DNA from 3 places in the Pandoraea sp. NPDC090278 genome. Region 3 is predicted to be linked to each of the others. Evidence: predicted binding sites of a transcription regulator. Region 3 holds the regulator's gene; each other region holds the start of a gene.
What was found. Region 3 encodes HrcA, which represses chaperone genes, less so after heat shock. Its sites were predicted from a motif close to TTAGCACTCNNNNNNNNNGAGTGCTAA; they were not measured.

Region 1: the regulator HrcA is predicted to act here: its motif matches at 2,500-2,526, upstream of ACIQWO_RS25800 (co-chaperone GroES).
Region 2: the regulator HrcA is predicted to act here: its motif matches at 2,569-2,595, upstream of rpoH (RNA polymerase sigma factor RpoH).

What each region holds. Positions count from the first base shown of each region.
Region 1 covers NZ_JBIVYJ010000009.1:62,622-69,467, reverse strand. Annotated here, with positions in the region: gene ACIQWO_RS25815 (porin) at 1-232, shown strand, start outside; gene ACIQWO_RS25810 (hypothetical protein) at 477-875, shown strand; gene ACIQWO_RS25805 (APC family permease) at 878-2,248, opposite strand; gene ACIQWO_RS25800 (co-chaperone GroES) at 2,604-2,894, shown strand; gene groL (chaperonin GroEL) at 2,944-4,590, shown strand; gene ACIQWO_RS25790 (LysR substrate-binding domain-containing protein) at 4,758-5,690, opposite strand; gene ACIQWO_RS25785 (nitrate/nitrite transporter) at 5,793-6,846, shown strand, end outside.
Region 2 covers NZ_JBIVYJ010000004.1:43,500-50,345, reverse strand. Annotated here, with positions in the region: gene ACIQWO_RS15370 (LysE/ArgO family amino acid transporter) at 1-30, opposite strand, end outside; gene maiA (maleylacetoacetate isomerase) at 39-692, opposite strand; gene ybiB (DNA-binding protein YbiB) at 898-1,866, shown strand; gene ACIQWO_RS15355 (nuclear transport factor 2 family protein) at 2,018-2,407, opposite strand; gene rpoH (RNA polymerase sigma factor RpoH) at 2,721-3,569, shown strand; gene cydP (cytochrome oxidase putative small subunit CydP) at 4,019-4,360, shown strand; gene ACIQWO_RS15340 (cytochrome ubiquinol oxidase subunit I) at 4,350-5,954, shown strand; gene cydB (cytochrome d ubiquinol oxidase subunit II) at 5,981-6,846, shown strand, end outside.
Region 3 covers NZ_JBIVYJ010000006.1:32,453-39,298, reverse strand. Annotated here, with positions in the region: gene recN (DNA repair protein RecN) at 1-335, opposite strand, end outside; gene ACIQWO_RS20740 (NAD kinase) at 359-1,303, opposite strand; gene hrcA (heat-inducible transcriptional repressor HrcA) at 1,399-2,427, shown strand; gene ACIQWO_RS20730 (DUF6600 domain-containing protein) at 2,665-5,193, shown strand; gene hemH (ferrochelatase) at 5,327-6,553, shown strand; gene ACIQWO_RS20720 (RNA-binding S4 domain-containing protein) at 6,550-6,846, shown strand, end outside.

The sequences.
Region 1 (6,846 bases), on a different contig from region 3:
CGCCGACGGCAATGTGCCGAACGCGAACGTCGGCGCATTCAGCCTGACCAACGGTGTCGGGAGTGGCTATAAGGAGACGTTGTACGCGTCGGTGTTTTATCACCTGTCCAAGCGCACGGAGGTGTATGTGGCGGGCGATTATATGAAGCTCCACAGTGGTTACACCGTGGCTGGCACCTATGGCGCGAATAATCAGGTGGAGCTGACCGGCGGTATCCGGACCCGCTTCTGATCGCAGGTTCGCGCAGGTTCAGGTCGGGCGGCGCGGGTGCCAAAGCAACGCGTTTCGTCGCATGTAACATCGTGAAATTTCGGTGCTGCGATTCGTTACGGATCGTTACCGTATTTCGCTGGCAGGGGGGAGTCGGATTTCATATAGTGGCGACAGCAGTGTCCGGTGGTCTCCGATGGATGCTGCGTTCCCATTTTTCGCCCTGATGGGGCATCCGATTTTCCCCTTTGCACGAAGGTGTTCCATGGACGTTCAACAACTTGTTTCCGAATTCCTGGCCTCGGAGCACGGCAGCCAGGCAACGCAGGCATTGACCGCACAAGGCATCAGTGGCGATGACGCCCAGCAGATGCTGAGTCAGGCGACGCAAGCCGCCCACGAAAGTGTGCAGGAACAGGGCGGTGAGGGCGGCGGATTGATGGGCGATCACGCCGGGAAGAGCTTTCTGGCGGGGTTTGCTGCCGGTCTGGTGCGAGGCGACGGCTTTTTCAAATCCATCGAGGACGGCGGCGCAGGCATGCTGACCGGACGTGTGGCCGAATCGCTCGCCGGACGCATGGGCATCGATCCGGCGACCGCGTCGACCGTGGCGGCCGCCGCAACGCCTTACATCGTCGCGTTCCTTAAGGAAAAGTTCGCCTGAGCTTACGCTGCGCGGGCGCCCCAGATCTTCTTTCGATTCAACATGAGCGGGATTGCGCCGATTGCGATCCCGCCCATGCCGACGATGTTCGTCACCCAGTCGAACGTCGGCACGCTGTAGAGCGCAATAAAGAAAAGAAAAACACCGCTGACCACTGGCCAGACAACATGCATCACGGCCACCCACGGGCCCTGTGTGAGCGTCTTGCGGTAGTACCATCCGCACGCCATCCCCGTCAGCCCAAGATAGAAGCAGATCTGAAAGCCGATGGCGGTGATCGAATCCTGCAGGATGACGTTGATGGTCGGCAGATACGATGACATCAGTAGCAACACCATCCCGGCGACCCAGATGAAGAAGATGGCCACGTGCGGTGTCTGCCAGCGTGGATGCAACCGCGCGTAACGCTGGTGCAGCGCACCGTCGCGGCTCTTCGCGAAAAGGGTGCGCGTGAATTGCAGCACCTGCGTCTCGACCGTCCCCACCGTGCTTAGCAAAACTGCGACGATTGCCACATAGCCCCACGTCGGCCCGAAGAGCTTTTCCGCAATCGCGAAAATGATGTTCGTGTTGTAGTGCTGGATTTCGGCATCGGATAGCCCCAGCAGCGCGATGACGATGAAGATCAGGAAGAACATCATCAGAAACACCATCGACCAGAACGCCGCACGTCCCGGCGTGCGATTCGAGTCGCGTGTTTCTTCGCTGAGATTCATAGTGACGTCCCAGCCGTAGAAAAAGAAGATCGACACCAGCGCGCTGTTGGCGAAGGCCTGCGGTGTGAAAGCTAGCGGGGAGAACCAGGACAGCGAGAACGCGTGCTGTGGCGCATGTGGGAAGACGAAGAAGCTCGCCACAATGATCGCAAACAGGATCACGCCTTCTACGATCGTCATCAATACCTGCACATGGCTCGTCAGCTTGATGCCCTTGACGACGACCGCGCTCACGAAGGTGAGCCACGCCGCGGCGATGAGCGTCACGTAGTGGACGTTGTTCATCATGGGCCGGTCGAAGATGAGCAGTGTGGCATTCGCCGCTGGGATCATGGCCGACACCATGAACACGCAGCACAACACCAGCAGCGCCCAGCCCGCGAAGAAGCCCAGCGTGCGCCCGAATACCATGCTGACCCACGAGTAGGACGTCCCGGCGCTCGCCAGCGCCCGATTCATGTTGATGAATGCGTAGGCAATGCCGAACATGACCAGCCCGCACACCAGAATGCTCGCGGGCGACAGGGTACCTGCCGTGCCGATGATCGTGGATGTCGTGATCTCGATGCTGTATGCCGGTGCGGTGCCGGCGATCCCCATGATCACGGACTCGGTGATCCCGAGCGAATCGGCGTTGAGCTTGACGGGCTGGTCCATCGGCGCACGACCCTCGGGACGGTGAGTGGGTGATCCGACTTTTACTCCGTGCGCAATACCCCGGCAAGTCAGGGGTTGCCCGGGAGACTCGGCGTGCGTCACCGCCATTCAGGCCGCCGGATTTTCCCGTCCAAATAAATAAATGTTTCCGCCAGTCGGGGCGTTTTAGGCCATTGATGGCGTTCGTTCGGGATTTTCTTTGCCTCCGGGAAAACCCCGCGTCTTGAAATCGTAAAACCCCGTCCCTATAATTAGCACTCGTTGGCGCAGAGTGCTAACGCCATGAATTCACCAAATATGCAAATGTTTGCATATTTAGTTTTGACGATCTCACTGAGAGAAAGAGGAGCTTGTAATGAACCTTCGTCCCTTGCATGACCGCGTTATTGTCAAGCGCCTGGATAACGAAACGAAGACGGCATCGGGCATCGTGATCCCGGAAGCCGCCGCCGAAAAGCCGGACCAGGGCGAGATCCTGGCCGTCGGCCCGGGCAAGCGCGATGATCAAGGCAAGTTGATCGCACTCGACGTGAAGGTGGGCGACCGCGTTCTGTTCGGCAAGTACGCCGGCCAAGGCGTGAAGGTCGATGGCCAGGAACTGCTGGTCATGCGCGAAGAAGACATCATGGCCGTCGTGGCCGCCTAAGACCGTCTGCCCCCAGACATCTACGTAAAGAATCCAAGGAGTTAATGCAATGGCAGCTAAAGAAGTCGTTTTCGGCGATGCCGCTCGTTCCAAGATGGTTGAGGGTGTCAACATCCTCGCTAACGCCGTCAAGGTGACCCTGGGCCCGAAGGGTCGTAACGTCGTGCTCGAGCGCAGCTTCGGCGGCCCGACCGTGACCAAGGACGGTGTGTCGGTCGCCAAGGAAATCGAACTCAAGGACAAGCTCCAGAACATGGGCGCGCAAATGGTCAAGGAAGTGGCTTCCAAGACCAGCGACAACGCCGGCGACGGTACCACCACCGCAACGGTGCTGGCTCAGTCGATCGTTCGCGAAGGCATGAAGTACGTTGCCTCGGGCATGAACCCGATGGACCTGAAGCGCGGTATCGACAAGGCTGTCGCCGCTGCTATCGAAGAACTGCGCAAGATCAGCAAGCCCTGCACCACGAACAAGGAAATCGCTCAAGTCGGCTCGATCTCGGCCAACAGCGACACCTCGATCGGTGACTACATTGCCAAGGCAATGGACAAGGTCGGCAAGGAAGGCGTGATCACCGTCGAAGACGGCAAGTCGCTGCAAGACGAGCTGGACGTCGTCGAAGGTATGCAATTCGACCGCGGCTACCTCTCGCCGTACTTCATCAACACCCCGGAAAAGCAAGTCGCGATCCTGGAGAACCCGTTCGTCCTGCTGTTCGACAAGAAGGTGTCGAACATCCGTGACCTGCTGCCGGTGCTCGAGCAAGTCGCCAAGGCTGGCCGTCCGCTGCTGATCATCGCCGAAGACGTCGAGGGCGAAGCCCTGGCAACGCTGGTGGTCAACAACATCCGTGGCATCCTGAAGACCTGCGCCGTCAAGGCACCGGGCTTCGGCGACCGCCGCAAGGCCATGCTGGAAGACATCGCCATCCTGACGGGCGGCCAGGTCATCGCCGAAGAAATCGGCCTGACGCTGGAAAAGGCTACGCTGGCTGAGCTGGGTCAAGCCAAGCGCATCGAAATCGGCAAGGAAAACACCATCATCATCGATGGCGCCGGTGAAGCCGTGAACATCGAAGCGCGCGTCAAGCAGATCCGCGCCCAGATCGAAGAAGCCACCAGCGACTACGACCGTGAAAAGCTGCAAGAGCGCGTGGCCAAGCTGGCCGGCGGTGTTGCCGTGATCAAGGTCGGTGCTGCAACCGAAGTCGAAATGAAGGAAAAGAAGGCACGCGTGGAAGACGCGCTGCACGCTACCCGCGCTGCCGTGGAAGAAGGCATCGTCCCGGGCGGCGGCGTTGCGCTGCTGCGTGCTCGCGTGGCCGTGTCGGACCTTAAGGGTGCCAACGCTGACCAGGACGCCGGTATCAAGATCGTGCTGCGCGCGATGGAAGAGCCGCTGCGTCAGATCGTCACCAACGGTGGCGAAGAAGCCAGCGTCGTCGTGGCTAACGTTGTTGCAGGCAAGGGCAACTACGGCTACAACGCATCGTCGGGTGAGTACGGCGATCTGGTGGAAATGGGCGTTGTGGACCCGACCAAGGTCACCCGCACCGCACTGCAAAACGCCGCTTCGGTGTCGGGCCTGCTCCTGACGACCGACTGCGCCGTTGCCGAACTGCCGAAGGAAGATGCTCCGATGGCCGGCGGTATGGGCGACATGGGCGGTATGGGCGGCATGGGCATGGGCATGTAAGTCTCGCAAGAGACTGCATGACCGGGGTGCCGCAAGGCGCCCCGAATGCCCGGCTGTCGGGCTTCGCGCAAGGATCTCGATCCGCGCACCGAAGCCTACGCCTGAAACGGCAACGAACTCCTCGGAATTCGTTGCCGTTTTTTTATGCGCGCTTCAGACGTGTTGATTTACGCGGATTTGATCGGCGACGGCATCAACGGCACCGTGGCCGCGATCTCGTCCTGCATCCAGTCCCAGAAGGCGTGAATCGCCCGCTCGCGAGGATGATTCTCCCGCCAGCTCACGTGGTACTCCAGACTCGGCGGAATCCGCACGTCGCCGATCTGCACCAGCTCCCCCGACGCCAGCGTGTCGCGCACCAGTAAGCTGCGCGCCGTGGCCACGCCATGTCCTGCGAGCGCTGCGCGCAACAGCAGCCCCGAATCGTCGAAGATCGGTCCGCGCGTCGGCTCATGCGGCGGTAATCCGGCAGCCACTTGCCAGTCGCGCCAGGATCGGTAGGCGAAGCGCAGCATCGGCAGCTTGGGCGTATCGGCGACCGTGAAACCCGGGACACTGGCGATCAGTTCCGGGCTGCACACGGCAATGACGAAGTCGTCGAGCAATTTTCGGGTGACGAACCCCGGCGTTTCCACGCGTTGATGCCAGATGCCGACGTCGACGGAATAAGGATCCGGGGCCGAGATGTCCGCGTGAATGCGCACGACCAGATCGATGCCCGGGTGAAGTTTGCTGAAGCGGTCGAGCCGGGGAATCAGCCATTGCGCAGCCAGATCGGTCATCACGCTGATTTCCAGACGGACGATGGCGGGCGTGGCGTCTGGCGTAATGCCCGCTTTGGCTTCGTTCATCGCCTCGTCCAGTTCCGTCATGCCGATGCGCACCCGCTCGGCCAGACGCGCCCCGACGCTCGTCGGAATCATTCGCGCGCCCACCCGCCGGAACAGCGCCGTGCCCAATTGCTGCTCCAGCGAGCGCATGTGGTGGCTGACAGCACTGTGCGTCAAATTCAATTCCTCGGCGGCGCGGGTAAAGCTCCGGTGACGCACGGCGGCCTCAAGCGCACGCAGGGATTGGAGGGGAGGGAGGTGTTGGAACATGATGTCAAATTTTACTCACAATGCGAGCACAAAGGTTTCGTTGGCTTCACATCGCGCTTGCACCGACAATCGATACCCAAGCAATTCACTAGGGTTTACTCCATGTCGAAAGCACTTCGAATTTTCGTGCTGTTCGCCTGCGGATACTTCGTCTCATACGTGTACCGCGGTGTGAACATCGGGTTTGCGCCGTTCATGACGCGCGACCTCGGTCTCTCGTCTGCCGATCTCGGCCTGCTCACGAGCCTCTATTTCCTCGGTTTTGCCGGTGCGCAATTGCCCGCGGGCGTGCTGCTCGACAAGTTCGGGCCGCGCCGGGTGTCGTCGCTGGTGTTGCTGCTCGCGGCGGCCGGTGCGGCGTTGTTCGGACTGGCACACGGCGTTGGCGCGCTGATGGTCGGTCGTCTGCTCATTGGTGTGGGCGTGTCGGTGTGTCTGGGCAGCGCGTTCAAGGCGCTGGCGCAGTGGTTTCCGGTGGCGCGTCTGCCGTTGCTTAACGGGCTGGTGATGGCCGTAGGTGGTCTGGGCGGTGTGGTCGTCGGCACGCCTTTGAACTGGCTGCTCGGGCTGACGGACTGGCGCGTGGTGTCGTTCGGACTGGCCGCGCTCACGGTGTTCATGTCTGTCGCACTATGGTTCGGTGCGCCGGAGAAGCCCGGTTCGCATGCGCAGGGCGGCTTGTCGGAGGCGTTGCAGGGCGTGCGTCAGGTGCTCGGCAGCGCGATGTTCTGGAAAGTGACGTCGCTCTCGGGTATCACGCAGGGCGTGTTCTACGCAATGCAGTCGCTGTGGATGGCGCCGTTCATGCGTGACGTCGAGGGGTTGTCGGCGGCGGAAGCGGCGTCGCTCGTGTCGGTCGTGGGGCTGGCGATGATGGCGGGCAGCGTGGTGTTCGGGGCGGCTGCTCGCTCGCTGGAGCGTCGGGGGGTGAGCGTGTTCGCTTTCTCCGGCGTCGGCATGGTGCTGTTCGTCGTGGTGCAGTTGTTGCTGATGCTGCGCACGCCGATTCCGCCGGTCTGGCTGTGGGCCGCTTACGGCATCTTCGGCGGTACGGGCATTCTGTCTTACGCTGTGCTCGCGGAGTACTTCCACGGCACGCTGATCGGACGCGTCAACACGTCGCTCACCCTCGTCATCTTCCTGCTGATCTTCCTGT
Region 2 (6,846 bases), on a different contig from region 3:
CATGCCCCGCCAGAAAGCCGGATCGATCATCGTGAGACTTACTCGGCGTCCGGTTGTGCTTCGGGTGCGGCGCGCTGGAACGCTTCGAGCGTCTGGCAATGCGCGTGGATGGCGGAGATACGCGGGAATTGCGTCATGTCGACCTTGAAGCGATTGGCGTTGTAGATCTGCGGCACGAGGCAGCAATCGGCCAGCGTCGGCGTATCGCCAACGACGAACTTGCCCGGCGACGTCTGTGCCGCGAGACGCGCTTCAAGCGCCTTGAACCCTTCCACGATCCAGTGCACGTACCAAGCGTTCTTCTGCTCTTCCGTCACGCCCATGTCGTGCTTGAGGAAACGCAGCACGCGCAGGTTGTCGATCGGGTGGATGTCGGCCGCGATGTCCAGCGCCAGTGCGCGGACCTGCGCACGCGTGGCCGGGTCGGACGGCAGCAGCGCGGGCGTGGGATGCACGTCTTCCAGATATTCGATGATGGCGAGCGACTGATGAATATTGACGTCGCCGTCGATGAACGTCGGCACCAGCGCATTGGCGTTGAGCGCTCGGTAGGCTGGCTTGAGATGTTCACCACCGTCGCGCACGAGATGCACCGGCACGATGTCGTAGTCGAGTCCCTTGAGGTTCAGGGCGATACGCACTCGGTAGGCCGCAGAACTGCGGAAATAGCTGTACAGCGTGAGCGTGGACATGGGGCTGACCTCGAAATCGAAAATGCGGGAAAAGCGGTAATTGGGGGAGACGCGGCGACCAGGGATCGTGAGAATCCGAGGGGGCCGCAAGCGCGCCCGAACACGAGATGGTACTGCAAGCGCTGGCCCCGATGACACCTGATTGCGTATGATGGATAGCGACTCTCCCACGAACCAGAAGCCGCATTCCACAGATAGCCGCGTCATGACCTCTGCCGCCCCCTTTGCCTGCGCCCCGCTGCTCAAGATCATCGCCCGTGGTGCGAAAGGCGCACGCGCGCTGAGCGCGGACGAAACTCGCACGCTGTTCGACGCCATCCTCGCCGACCGGGTCTCGCCCGCCGAGCTGGGCGGCGTACTGATCGCGTACCGCATCAAGGGCGAGACGCCCGTGGAACTGCGCGCCATGCTCGACGCCGCGCACGCCACGTTCACCCCGCTCGTCGCCCCGGCCGACGCCCCGCCGCCCGTGCTGCTGCCGAGCTACAACGGCGCGCGCAAACAACCGAACCTCACACCATTGCTGGCGCTGCTGCTCGCGCGCGACGGCATCCCGGTGCTGGTGCACGGACAACATCACAGCGGCGCGAATCGCGTCGGCACACAGGCGATCTTCGCGGAACTCGGTCATCCCGCGAGCCAATCGGCCGCCGAGGCGGAGGAAGCCCTGCGCACTCGCCGCGTCGCCTATCTGCCGATTGCGGCGTTGTCGCCTGCGCTGGAACGACTCCTGGAGATGCGTGCGGCACTCGGCGTGCGCAATTCCGGGCACACCGTCGTCAAGCTTTTGCAGCCCTTCGCCGGACCGGCGCTGCGGCTCGTGAACTACACACACCCGGAGTACCGGGAAACGCTGAGCGAGATGTTTGCCGACGCGACCAATAGCGCCGCCCCCGGCGTGCTGCTCGCACGCGGCACGGAAGGCGAACCGGTCGCGGATGCCCGTCGGCAGGCGGCGATAGATGGGTTTTCGGATGGGGCGTTCCGGTCGTGGCAGGAAGCGGAAGAAGGGGCTACCGGCGCACCGCCGTCCCTACCCGCAGCCGACGCCCCCGCCACTGCGCGTTGGATCGAAGCGGTGCTCGCCGGAGAGATGCCAGTGCCCGCCCCCATCGCCCGTCAGGTCGAAGTGATCCGTCAGACCATCGGACTAAGCGCGTCATCGACGCATTGAAACGAAATACGCACGCAACGTCGGATAACTCGCGCAAATTTCGTCACAAAATCGAAATGTCACCGAGAAATACGATATTTCCGGAACATTTCATCCCGAAACACATCAAATCTTCTGTTTTGGAGAGGACGCCCGGAGAGTACCGGGCGGGTCAGTCGGCCGACGCCATGCGGGTGGCCTGCCAGGAGATGACGAGCCACGCTTCGGCCAGCAGCTTGTGCACGGCCGTGTAGGTCATTTGCGACGCGAGCGAACCGGTCGCGGTTTCCAGTTCGACCTTGAGCTTGCCGGTGACGACCACCGTGTCGCCGAACTGGCGGAGTTCCTGCGCTTTCGGGTCAACGTCGATGTCGAGGTAACGGCGGCGGCCGGAGCTGATCGCGTCGAGAAACTCGCGCTTGGTCTCGCGTTTGCCATTCGAATGCACGTAGAACAGATCGTCCGCGAGGAGCTTTTCCAGCTCATCGACATCGCCTTCGATCATCGCTTCGAAGCGGGCCGATTCGAGTTGTCGTACCGCGTCAATGTGCTTTCCCGCCATGCTGACCTCCCATCCTTCGCCATCACTTTACGCTCGTGGCTTGGGTTGCAATTTACACCATCCGAGTCACGTTTGCGCCAGTGACTTCTCCCGTTTGACGGGGGGTGCTGGAAAACCCCAAGAAGCCGGAAACTTCCCGTCCGGTAAGGGTTCTAACGTCTTTAGCACTCATCGAAAGAGAGTGCTAAAATGCTTTCCCAGAGGCTAACCAGGAGTCCACCACTTGAGTACTGCCGCCAACAAGCATCCGACGACGCCGGCCACCGGCACGGCGCCGAATTCGCGTGCCCTCGCACTTGCCCCGTCGGCGCTGATGCTGCCGGGCAGTCTGGGCAATATCGACAGCTACATTCAGGCTGTCCATCGCATTCCCCTGCTCACCGCCGAGGAAGAGCAGTCGCTCGCCAAGCGTCTGCGTGAAAACGACGATCTCGAAGCCGCCCGCCAGCTCGTGCTTTCGCACCTGCGTCTGGTGGTCTCGATCGCGCGTAATTACCTCGGTTACGGTCTGCCGCACGCCGACCTGATTCAGGAAGGCAATATCGGCCTGATGAAGGCCGTCAAACGCTTCGATCCCACACAGGGTGTCCGGCTCGTGTCGTACGCCATGCACTGGATCAAGGCCGAGATTCACGAATACGTGCTGAAGAACTGGCGCACGGTCAAGGTCGCCACGACCAAGGCTCAGCGTAAGCTGTTCTTCAATCTGCGTAGCCAGAAGCAAGGCTTGCAGGCCTTCACGCCGGAAGAGATCGATCAGGTAGCACGCGATCTGAACGTCAAGCGTGAAGACGTCATCGAGATGGAAACGCGCATGTCGGGCGGCGATATCGCCCTCGAAGGTCACAGCGACGACGGCGACAGCGCGAGCTTCGCCCCGATCGCCTATCTGGCCGACTCCCATCAGGAGCCGACCGCCGTGATCGCCGCACGCGAGCGTGACCATCTGCAGAGCGACGGTCTGCAAACGGCGCTTGGCCGTCTCGACCCGCGCAGCCGCCGCATCATCGAAGCGCGCTGGTTGTCGGTCGCCGACGACGGCAGCGGTGGTGCCACGCTGCACGAACTGGCAGACGAATTCGGCGTCTCCGCCGAGCGTATCCGTCAGATCGAAGTAGCCGCTATGAAGAAGATGAAAGGCGCGTTGCAAGCCTACGCGTAATACCGGGATCGGGTGTCGAAGGCAGCGACAAATTGCCACACGACACTGCGATCCCCAAGTCGACGGAACATCGCCGACCGCCAAGCCCCGTGAAGCCCCGAGAGGTTCGCGGGGCTTTTTTATTGGACTTCGAAAGTTCATCCGCCATCTGATCGCGACTTGATGCATCGCAAGGTCCGCAACTGAGCCCGTCGATAGAATCGGCTCGTACGTAGCCATGCTGCGTGCGAAGGACGGCCCGGGGGCCGTTCGCCGCGCCGGACCCTTGTCTCGAATCCGCTTCTCATCTGCCGTTGCTCGCATTGGCAGATCCGCATCGAACCAGCGTCATCTGCGTGTCATCCGCCCCCGTGCGCTGCGGTTTGACATTTTCAAGCGATAAGGCAAAATGCGCCGAAAGTCGACGCTGTTCCCAACAACACGACTTTCGACGCCAGGAGCCGTCACGGATGGACACCCACTCTCCTAGCAGTCTGAAGCCTCACGCCACGGCCTCACCGGCAGCATCGGCCGCAGCGGTCCCGGCGCAGCCGACACCGGCAGCCACGGGCATCGTCGCCTGGACGATCCGGCGCTGGCGCACCCGCCCTTCCCGTTTTGCCCTCGAAATCCTAATCGTTCTCGCGATCAAGGTAGTACTCCTGTTCATTCTGAAGCACGCGTTCTTCGACGCTCCGATGGCCAAGCACATGCAATTGCCGCCGGACGTCGTGGCCCGCGCCCTGATAGGGCCGCAGGCCGTCGAAGCGCAGTCCCCCACCAAAAATCAAGGTGTCCGCCATGATCAGTAGCGAAGTCGTCGACCTCTCGCGCTTGCAGTTCGCCATAACGGCGCTGTATCACTTTCTGTTCGTCCCGCTCACACTGGGCCTGTCGTGGCTGCTCGTCATCATGGAATCGGTCTATGTGATGACCGGCAAGCAGATCTACAAGGACATGACCCAGTTCTGGGGCAAGCTCTTCCTGATCAACTTCGCGATGGGCGTGACCACGGGTCTCACGCTCGAATTCCAGTTCGGCACCAACTGGGCCTACTACTCGCATTACGTCGGCGACATCTTCGGTGTGCCACTCGCAATCGAAGGGTTGATGGCCTTCTTCCTGGAAGCCACGTTCGTCGGCCTGTTCTTCTTCGGATGGAACAAGCTCTCGCGCATCGGCCACCTCGCCACCACCTTCGCGGTGGCCCTCGGCTCGAACCTCTCGGCGCTGTGGATTCTCGTGGCCAACGGCTGGATGAATAATCCGATCGGGGCACACTTCAACTACGAGACCATGCGCATGGAGCTGAGCAGCATCTGGGAAGTGGTGTTCAACCCGGTCGCTCAGGTGAAGTTCGTGCACACGCTCTCGGCCGGTTATGTGACCGCCGCCATGTTCGTGCTCGGCATCTCTGCGTGGTACCTGCTCAAGCGTCGCGACGTGCCGTTCGCGCTACGCTCGTTCGCGGTCGCAGCGGGTTTCGGTCTGGCGTCCACGCTGTCCGTCATCGTGCTGGGCGACGAATCAGGTTACACCACGGGTGAAGTGCAGAAGGTGAAGCTCGCGGCCATCGAAGCGGAATGGGAGACGGCCAAGCCGCCCGCATCGTTCACGCTCTTCGGCTTCCCGAACCAGAAGGAACAACGCACCGACTACGCGGTGAAGATTCCCTGGGCGATGGGGCTGATCGCCACGCGCTCGGTCGACACGCCGGTCATCGGCCTCACGCAATTGCGCGACGAGCATAAGGACAACATCAAGCGCGGCATGATCGCGTTCGCAGCGCTCGAAAAGCTGCGCGGCGGCGATACGTCGCCAGCGGTGCGCGCCGAGTTCGACAAGTACAAGGACGACCTCGGCTACGGCCTGTTGCTCAAGAAGTACACGCCGAACGTCGTCGACGCCACGCCGGAACAGATCCTGATGGCGGCCAACGACACGATCCCGCCGGTCGCGCCCGTGTTCTGGTCGTTCCGCATCATGGTCGGCCTCGGCTTCCTGTTCCTCTTCACGTTCCTGTGGGCGTTCTGGCTGTGCGCACGACGCCGTCTGCTCAAGCCGCGTTCGGCGTGGTTCCTGCGCTGGTGCGTGTGGGCGATTCCGCTGCCGTGGCTCGCCGCCGAGTTCGGTTGGATCGTCGCCGAAATGGGACGTCAGCCGTGGACCATCGCCGGTATTCTGCCAACGCATCTCTCCACGTCGTCGCTGTCTGCCACCGATCTGTACATGAGTCTCGCGGGCTTCATCATCTTCTACACCGCGCTGCTCATCATTGAGATGTTCCTGATGGTGAAGTACGTCAAGCTCGGCCCGTCGTCGCTGCACACCGGCCGCTATCACTTCGAGACGGAAGGGTCGAGCGGGGCTGCGATTGCGAGCGACCGTCCGGCAACTTCGGTCTGATCGTCAGGGAGACACACATCATGATGATCGATTACACCGTACTCAAGCTGATCTGGTGGGTGCTCGTCGGCGTGCTGCTGATCGGCTTCGCCTTCTTCGACGGCTTCGACATGGGCACCGGCACGCTGCTGCCCTTCCTCGGCAAGACCGACGCGGAACGACGCGTCATCATCAACACCGTCGCCCCCACATGGGAAGGCAACCAGGTGTGGTTCGTGACGGCAGGCGGTGCGATGTTCGCCGCGTGGCCGCTCGTCTACGCCGCGGCCTTCTCGGGGCTGTACTGGGCGCTGCTGCTGGTGCTCTTCGCGCTGTTCCTGCGACCGGTCGGCTTCGACTACCGCAACAAGTTGCCGAGCGCACGCTGGCGCAACTCGTGGGATTGGGCGTTGTTCGTCGGCAGCACGGTGCCGTCGCTGGTGTTCGGCGTCGCCTTTGGCAACCTGCTGCTCGGCCTGCCGTTCTCGTTCGACAACACCTTGCGCTCGACCTACACCGGTTCGTTCTGGGCCCTGCTCAACCCGTTCGCGCTGCTGTGCGGACTGGTCAGCCTGCTGATGCTGGTCACGCACGGTGCCGCGCACCTTCGCATGAAGGCCGATCCGCTTGTGGCCGAGCGCGCCGGACGCATCATGCGTCTCACTGCACTGGGCACGCTACTGCTGTTCCTCGTAGCCGGGGTGCTGGTCGCCACGCACGTCGACGGCTTCGCCATCACGCAGATGGCGGCCACCGACGCACCGGCTAACCCGCTGATGAAGCAAGTCACTACCGGCCCGGGCTTGTGGCTCACGAACTATCACACCTACCCGTGGATGATTGCGGCACCGGTCGTCGCCTGTCTGTGTGCGTTGCTCGCCGCCCTGCTCGCCACGAGCCGTGCGTATGCGTG
Region 3 (6,846 bases):
TTGATGAAGGCGCGTGAGCGACCGCCAGCGTCGAGCACACGGCGCAGCAGCACCCCGCCGTGTTCTTCGAGCGAGAGCGCCTGCGCTTGCAGCCAGGCTTCGAGATCGGGGCGTGCTTCGGCATCGGCGGCGAATTCAGCAGTGATGTCGGCGCGCGCTTGTCCGTTGCGCACCATGCTGGTGTCGCCGCGCTCGCCCATCGCGAGCGCCAGCGCATCGATCAGAATCGATTTGCCCGCGCCGGTCTCCCCCGAAAACACGGTGAAGCCGGCGGAGAATTCCAGATCGAGACGATCGACGATCACGAAATCGCGAATCGAGAGACTGCGTAGCATGGGATGTCGGGTGAGGCGTGGAGTCAGTTCTGCGGCGTATCTTCGTCGGAGATATGCTCGTTCCAGTGCAGCTTGCGGCGCAGCGTCGCGTAGTAGTTGTAGCCGACCGGGTGCAGAAACGTCACCTGATGCTGGGAGCGGCCGACCAGAATCTGGTCGCCCTGACGCAGTTCGGCAAACGACTGCATATCGAAATTGGCGCCGACTTCGCGACCGCCGGTAATCGTGATGACGATGTCGCTCGAATCCGGTAGCACGATCGGACGATTCGACAGCGCGTGCGGTGCGATCGGCACGAGCACCACGCCACCGAGGCGCGGATGCAGGATCGGGCCGCTCGCCGAGAGGGCGTAGGCCGTCGAGCCCGTGGGCGTCGCGACGATCAGGCCGTCGGAGCGCTGCTTGTACATGAAGCGGCCATCGACGTCGACACGCAACTCCACCATCCCCGAGATCCCCGAGCGGTTCACGACCACATCGTTGAACGCCAGCGTCTCGAAGAGCGTCTGGCCGTCGCGTTCGATGCGTGCGGCCAGCAGGGTGCGTTGTTCGGCTTCGAAGTGTCCTTCGAGCATGGCGGGCACGACCTGACGCATCTCGTCGAGCGGAATGTCGGTGATGAACCCGACGCGGCCGTGGTTCACGCCGATGAGCGGCACCTTCGAGGCGGCCAGCTGACGGCCGACGCCGAGCATCGTGCCGTCGCCGCCGACCACGACGGCCACGTCGGCTTGCGTGCCGATTTCCTGGATGTCGAGGGTGCGGTACGGATCGGCACCTGCGCCGATGTTATGCGCAGTGTCGCGCTCGAAGACGACATGATGCCCACGCTGGGCGATGCATGCCGCGAGCGTGAGCAATGGTTCGGCGACGCCGTCGGCGTGGTACTTCCCGACGAGCGCCACGGTCTTGAAGGGGCTCCCAGTTTTCATGCCGCCATTACACCATAAGTCGATGACAGCAACCATCGCCAACGCACGGCCTGCAACGGTTCCTCTGGCCAGGTAACGCGAGGCCCGATTTAGGGGGAACAGAGCCCACGTTTCGCGTTACAATTTTTGCCATGCTAGATCAACGTGCGCAAACGCTTCTCAAAACCCTGATCGAACGGTACATCGCAGATGGCCAGCCGGTCGGCTCGCGCACGCTCTCACGCTTCTCGGGCCTCGACCTGTCGCCCGCGACGATCCGCAACGTGATGTCCGATCTCGAAGCGATGGGTTTCGTGGCCAGCCCGCATACGTCGGCCGGTCGCGTGCCGACGCCGCGGGCGTACCGTCTGTTCGTCGACACGATGCTGTCGGTGCGCCCGCTCGAAGAGGCCGTGCACCAACTGGCGACGCAGGTGCAGACTAGTCTGCAACCGGCAGGCCCGCAACAGTTGATCGCCTCCGCCGCACAGGTGCTCTCGCATCTGTCGCAGTTCGCGGGCGTGGTGCTCACACCGCGCCGCAGCCAGACCTTCCGTCATATCGAATTCCTGCGTCTGTCCGATAAGCGCGTGCTGCTCATCATCGTCACGCCCGACGGCGACGTGCAGAACCGCATCATCCTGACGGAAAAGGATTATTCCCCAGCGCAACTGGTCGAAGCGGGGAACTACCTGAACGCCAACTTCGGTGGTCATAGCTTCGACGACGTGCGCACTTACTTGCGTGGCGAACTCGATGCGCTGCGCTCGGACATGAGCGCGCTGATGCAGGCCGCCGTGCAGGCAGGCAGCGACGCCATGGCCGACACTACGCGCGAGAGCGTGCTGATTTCGGGCGAGCGCAACCTGCTGGGCGTGGAGGATCTGTCGTCGAACATGGAGCGTCTGCGCAAGCTGTTCGACGTGTTCGAGTCCAAGACCGGCCTGCTGCAACTGCTCGACGTGTCGAGCCGCGCACAAGGGGTGCAGATCTTCATCGGCGGCGAGTCGAGCCTCGTGCCGATCGAGGAGATGACGGTCGTCACGGCCCCTTACGAAGTCGACGGCGAAGTCGTCGGTACGCTCGGCGTGATCGGACCGACGCGCATGGCGTACGAGCGTGTCATCCCCATCGTCGACATCACCGCCAAGCTGCTCTCCAACGCGCTCAGTCATCACTGAGCGGCAGGCTGGCGCGTTCGCGCAGTGGCCGATTCGTCCATTCCCGGTTACAACCCCGTAGCATTCCTTTACACGCTGTCACACACGGCAGGCTTAGGCTTGAAGCGTCACTTGCGGCGAGGTCGTTCGAGTTTGTCATCGGACTCGCCGGAGGATTCGGACAGAACAACAAGGTGGCTGATCGCCAACGCCTGCAAGCCGCGCACGGCATGCCCACCGAAAGGGCCCGGAGTGTTTATGAAATCCCTGATCTCCTGGCGGACGACGGTCCGCTCCCTTGGCGTCGGGCTGGCGCTGGGTCTGCTGGGCGCCGTCGGTGCGCCAGGACTGGCACAAGCGCAGAGCGCCGATCCGCCGGGGCGCGTCGCGCGTCTCTCCGAGTTCGACGGCACCGTCACCTACGCCCCCGCAGGCACGAGCGAGTGGCGCTATGCGGACCGCAACCGTCCGCTTACGACGGGCGATGCCATCTGGGTCGACCGCAACAGCCGGGCCGAGATGCACGTGGGCGGCACGGCGGTGCGTATGGGCGCGTCGACCAGCCTGACGCTGTCCGCCGTCACCGACCAGAATGTGCAACTGAACGTAACGCAGGGCACCGTCGGTGTGCGCCTGCGCAGCTTCGATCCGAATCAACCCTACGAGATCGATACGCCGAATCTGGCGTTCGTGCCGCAACAGGCCGGTGAATATCGTGTGGACGTCGATCCGAACGGCGTCACGACGGTGAGCGTCTCGCGCGGTGCGGGCACGGCGTACGGACAAGGGGCGTCGGTCCCGCTCCAGCAAGGGCAACGGGTCGCGTTCGTCGGTCAGAACCTGACACAGCAGCAGACCGGCCCGCTCACGGCCGACGCTTTCGATCAGTGGATGCGCGATCGCGACGCACGTGAAGACGCCTCCGTCTCCGCACGTTACGTGCCGCGCGACATGACCGGCTTCGAGAGTCTGGACGACTATGGCTCGTGGCAGGAAACGCCGAGCTACGGCGCCGTGTGGGTGCCGTCCAACATGCCGTCGGGCTGGGCGCCTTACCGCACGGGCCACTGGGTCTGGGTCGACCCGTGGGGCTGGACGTGGGTGGACGATGCGCCGTGGGGCTTCGCGCCGTATCACTACGGACGCTGGGCTTACGTGGATGCCCGCTGGTGCTGGGTGCCGGGGCCGGTGGCGGTGCGTCCGGTGTATGCCCCCGCGCTGGTTGGCTGGGTCAGCGGTAGCAGCGGCGGCAATCAGTGGGGGGTGTCGTTCGCGGCCGGGGGCGTGGGGCTCGCGTGGTTCGCGCTTGGGCCGCATGACCCGTACCGTCCGGCGTATCACGCCAGTTCGTCGTACATCACGAACATCAATCGCTCGACGAACATTCGTACGACCAATATCACCAACAACATCAACACCACCACCATCAACAACGTCTATGTGAACCGCAACGTGCGGGGCGCTGTGTCGACGATGCCCGCGCAGGCCTTCGTGCAGGGACGCCCCGTGGGCGCACCGACCGCGCTGGCAGCCCCGCGCGGTGCGCAGACGTGGCGCGTCGGCAATACGCCGGGCGTAGCCCCGGTGCAGCAAAGTGTGTTCGGTAACAGCCGTCCGGCAGCAGGGGCGCCGCCCGCAGGTGTGTTCAACCGGCAGGTGCTGGCGACGCGTGCGCCGGTCGCCCGCGGCATGCCGTCGCGTGAGCTGACGAGCCAGTTGCACGCCGTGCCGAACGCGGGCGGTGCGCCGCTGGTGTTCGGTCAGAACGGGCAGCAAGTGCGCAATCTTGGCGCGGGCGGTCCGAATGGAGCGAACGGGACGAATGCTCCGAATGGCCAGCCACGCATCGCGCCCCGTGTGACGGTCGTCAGCACGCATGGGCCGGTCGGTGCACCGATTGGCACGAACGGTGCGATGCCCGCGCAGCCTGCGCTGGGCGCGACCGGTGCCGCCGGGGCGACAGCAGGGCATGGCGGCTTGCCTGCGACCGGCGCTGTGCCGCCGATGCACGGCGCGCCGGGGGTGCCCGGACAGCCGGGTGTCCCGGGAGCACCGGGGCATGCTGGCGTACCGGGGCAGCCCGGTGTGCCGGGAACGCCGGGGGTTCCGGCGGAACCTGCCAATCCCGGCTATCCGGGACACGGCGTTTATCAGAATCGTCCGGGGCAATCGGCGGTGCAATCCCAACCCGCCGAGCGTCAGCCCGCGCCCTCAGGTGTTCCGCATCCGCCGGGTGTGAACGGTGCGATTCAGGGGCAGGGGCAGCCGTCGCCACGCGGCGAAGCGCCGCAAGCCGTCCCACAGCCGGGGCATGACGCCGCGCAGCGCGAGATGCAAATGCGTCGCCAATCACCGCAATCGCCCCAATCACCTACTGCACAGCCGGAAGCGCGCGGCGGACAAGCGACGCCCGCACCGCAACGTCAACAGCAACAACCGGAGGCGACCGAACCGGCCCGCCGTCCGCAGCAATGGCAGACGCAGCCGCGCCCGGAGCCGCAGCAGTTCCAGCAGCCACGGCCGCAACCGCAGGTGGAACGGGCGCAGCCGCGTCCCGAACCGCAGCCTCAGCAGCAGGCGCAACCGCAGCCACGTCCGCAGCCGCCGGTGGAGCATGCGCAACCCGCACCGCGTCCGCAACCTCAGCAGGAACGTCCTCAGGCGCAGCCGCACCCGCAACCCACGCAGCGTGAAGGCAAACCGGAAGGGGCGCGCGCGCCCGCGCATGAGGAACATCCGAGTGCCGAGCATCGGTCGTCTCACGACGACGAGCATCGGCACGGTTGATGGCCCACCTGCCCAGATGACCGTCATGCCCCTCCGTCCGGCTGTGGACTGGCCGACGGAGGGTGCATTCCGGCGGTATCGTCAGGCATGACAGACGCCGGATGCGCCCCGTGTTTGCGGTAAAGTACGTTCCATGCGCTTCGATCCCGAACCTATTTCGCATGGCCAGTCCGGCAAGACCGCCGTACTGCTGATCAACCTCGGTACGCCCGACGAGCCGCGTCCTGCGGCCGTACGCCGATACCTGCGCGAGTTCCTGTCGGACCCGCGCGTCGTGGAAATCCCGTCGCTGGTGTGGCAACCGTTGCTGCGGCTGGTGATTTTGCCCTTCCGCTCACGTCAGTCGGCGCAAAAATATGCGACGGTCTGGACCCGTGACGGCTCGCCGCTCAAGGTCAACACCGAGCATCAGACGAACGCCTTGCGCGCGCTGCTGCATGCGAACGACTATGACGTCGTGGTCGACTACGCGATGCGTTACGGCAATCCGTCGATTCCCGAGCGCATTCGTGCGTTGCGCCAGAACGGTGTCGAGCGGATTCTCGTCCTGCCGCTCTATCCGCAGTATTCGAGCAGCACCACCGCCACCGCGAGCGACGCCGTGTTCCGCGTGCTTGGCCGCCTGCGCAATCAGCCCGACGTGCGTACGGTGCGCGACTATCACGATCATCCCGCGTACATCGAGGCGTTGCGTCAGCAGGTCGAAGGCTATTGGCTGCAAAACGGTCGACCGGACTTTGCTGCCGGTGAGCGTCTGCTGCTGAGCTTCCACGGGGTGCCGCGCCGCACGCTCGATCTCGGCGATCCGTATCACGATCAGTGCGTGAAGACGGCGCGTCTGCTTGCCGCCGCCCTCGGTCTGGACGAGACCACGTGCCGTCTCACTTTCCAGTCGCGCTTCGGCAAGGCCGAATGGCTCCAGCCATACACGGCGCCGACGCTCGAAGAACTCGGCCGGGGTGGCACGCCGCGAGTCGATGTGTTCTGCCCGGGTTTCACGTCCGATTGTCTCGAGACGCTCGAAGAAATCAATATGGAAGGACGTCAGGCTTACCTGACGGCGGGCGGCAAGTTATTCCACTTCATTCCTTGCCTGAACGGTGCGAGCGCCTGGATTACGGCGCTCGGCGAGATCGCGGCGCGTCATCTGCAAGGCTGGCCGGTGCTCTCGCCTCAGGGCGAGGCCGATGCCTCGGCGGCTGCGGTGGCGTCGACGCGTCAGCGTCAGGTGGCGGCTGTGGCCGCGTTCGAGGAAGCCAGTGCGGCCGCTGCTGCCGCCGCGCAGGCGCAAATGCAGACCCAGGCGCAGACAGCCTCGCCGTCTGAAGGCGCGCACGGAGAAGCGGGAGCACGGTCGTGACGGTCAAGGTAGACGATTCTCCGCACGCCGCTACGCGGATCGACAAATGGCTGTGGGCGGCGCGTTTCTTCAAGACGCGCTCGCTCGCCACGCAGGCGGTCGACCGTGGCCGCGTGCTTTGCAACGAAGCCCGTGTGAAACCGGCGCGCGATGTGCGTCCCGGCGATGTCGTGTCGGTCGACAACGGCAGTACGCGCTGGGAAGTGAAGATCAAGGCGATTGCCGAGGTCCGTGGCTCCGCGCCGGTCGCGCAGTCGCTGTACGAAGAGACCGAAGCGAGCATTCGGGCGCGT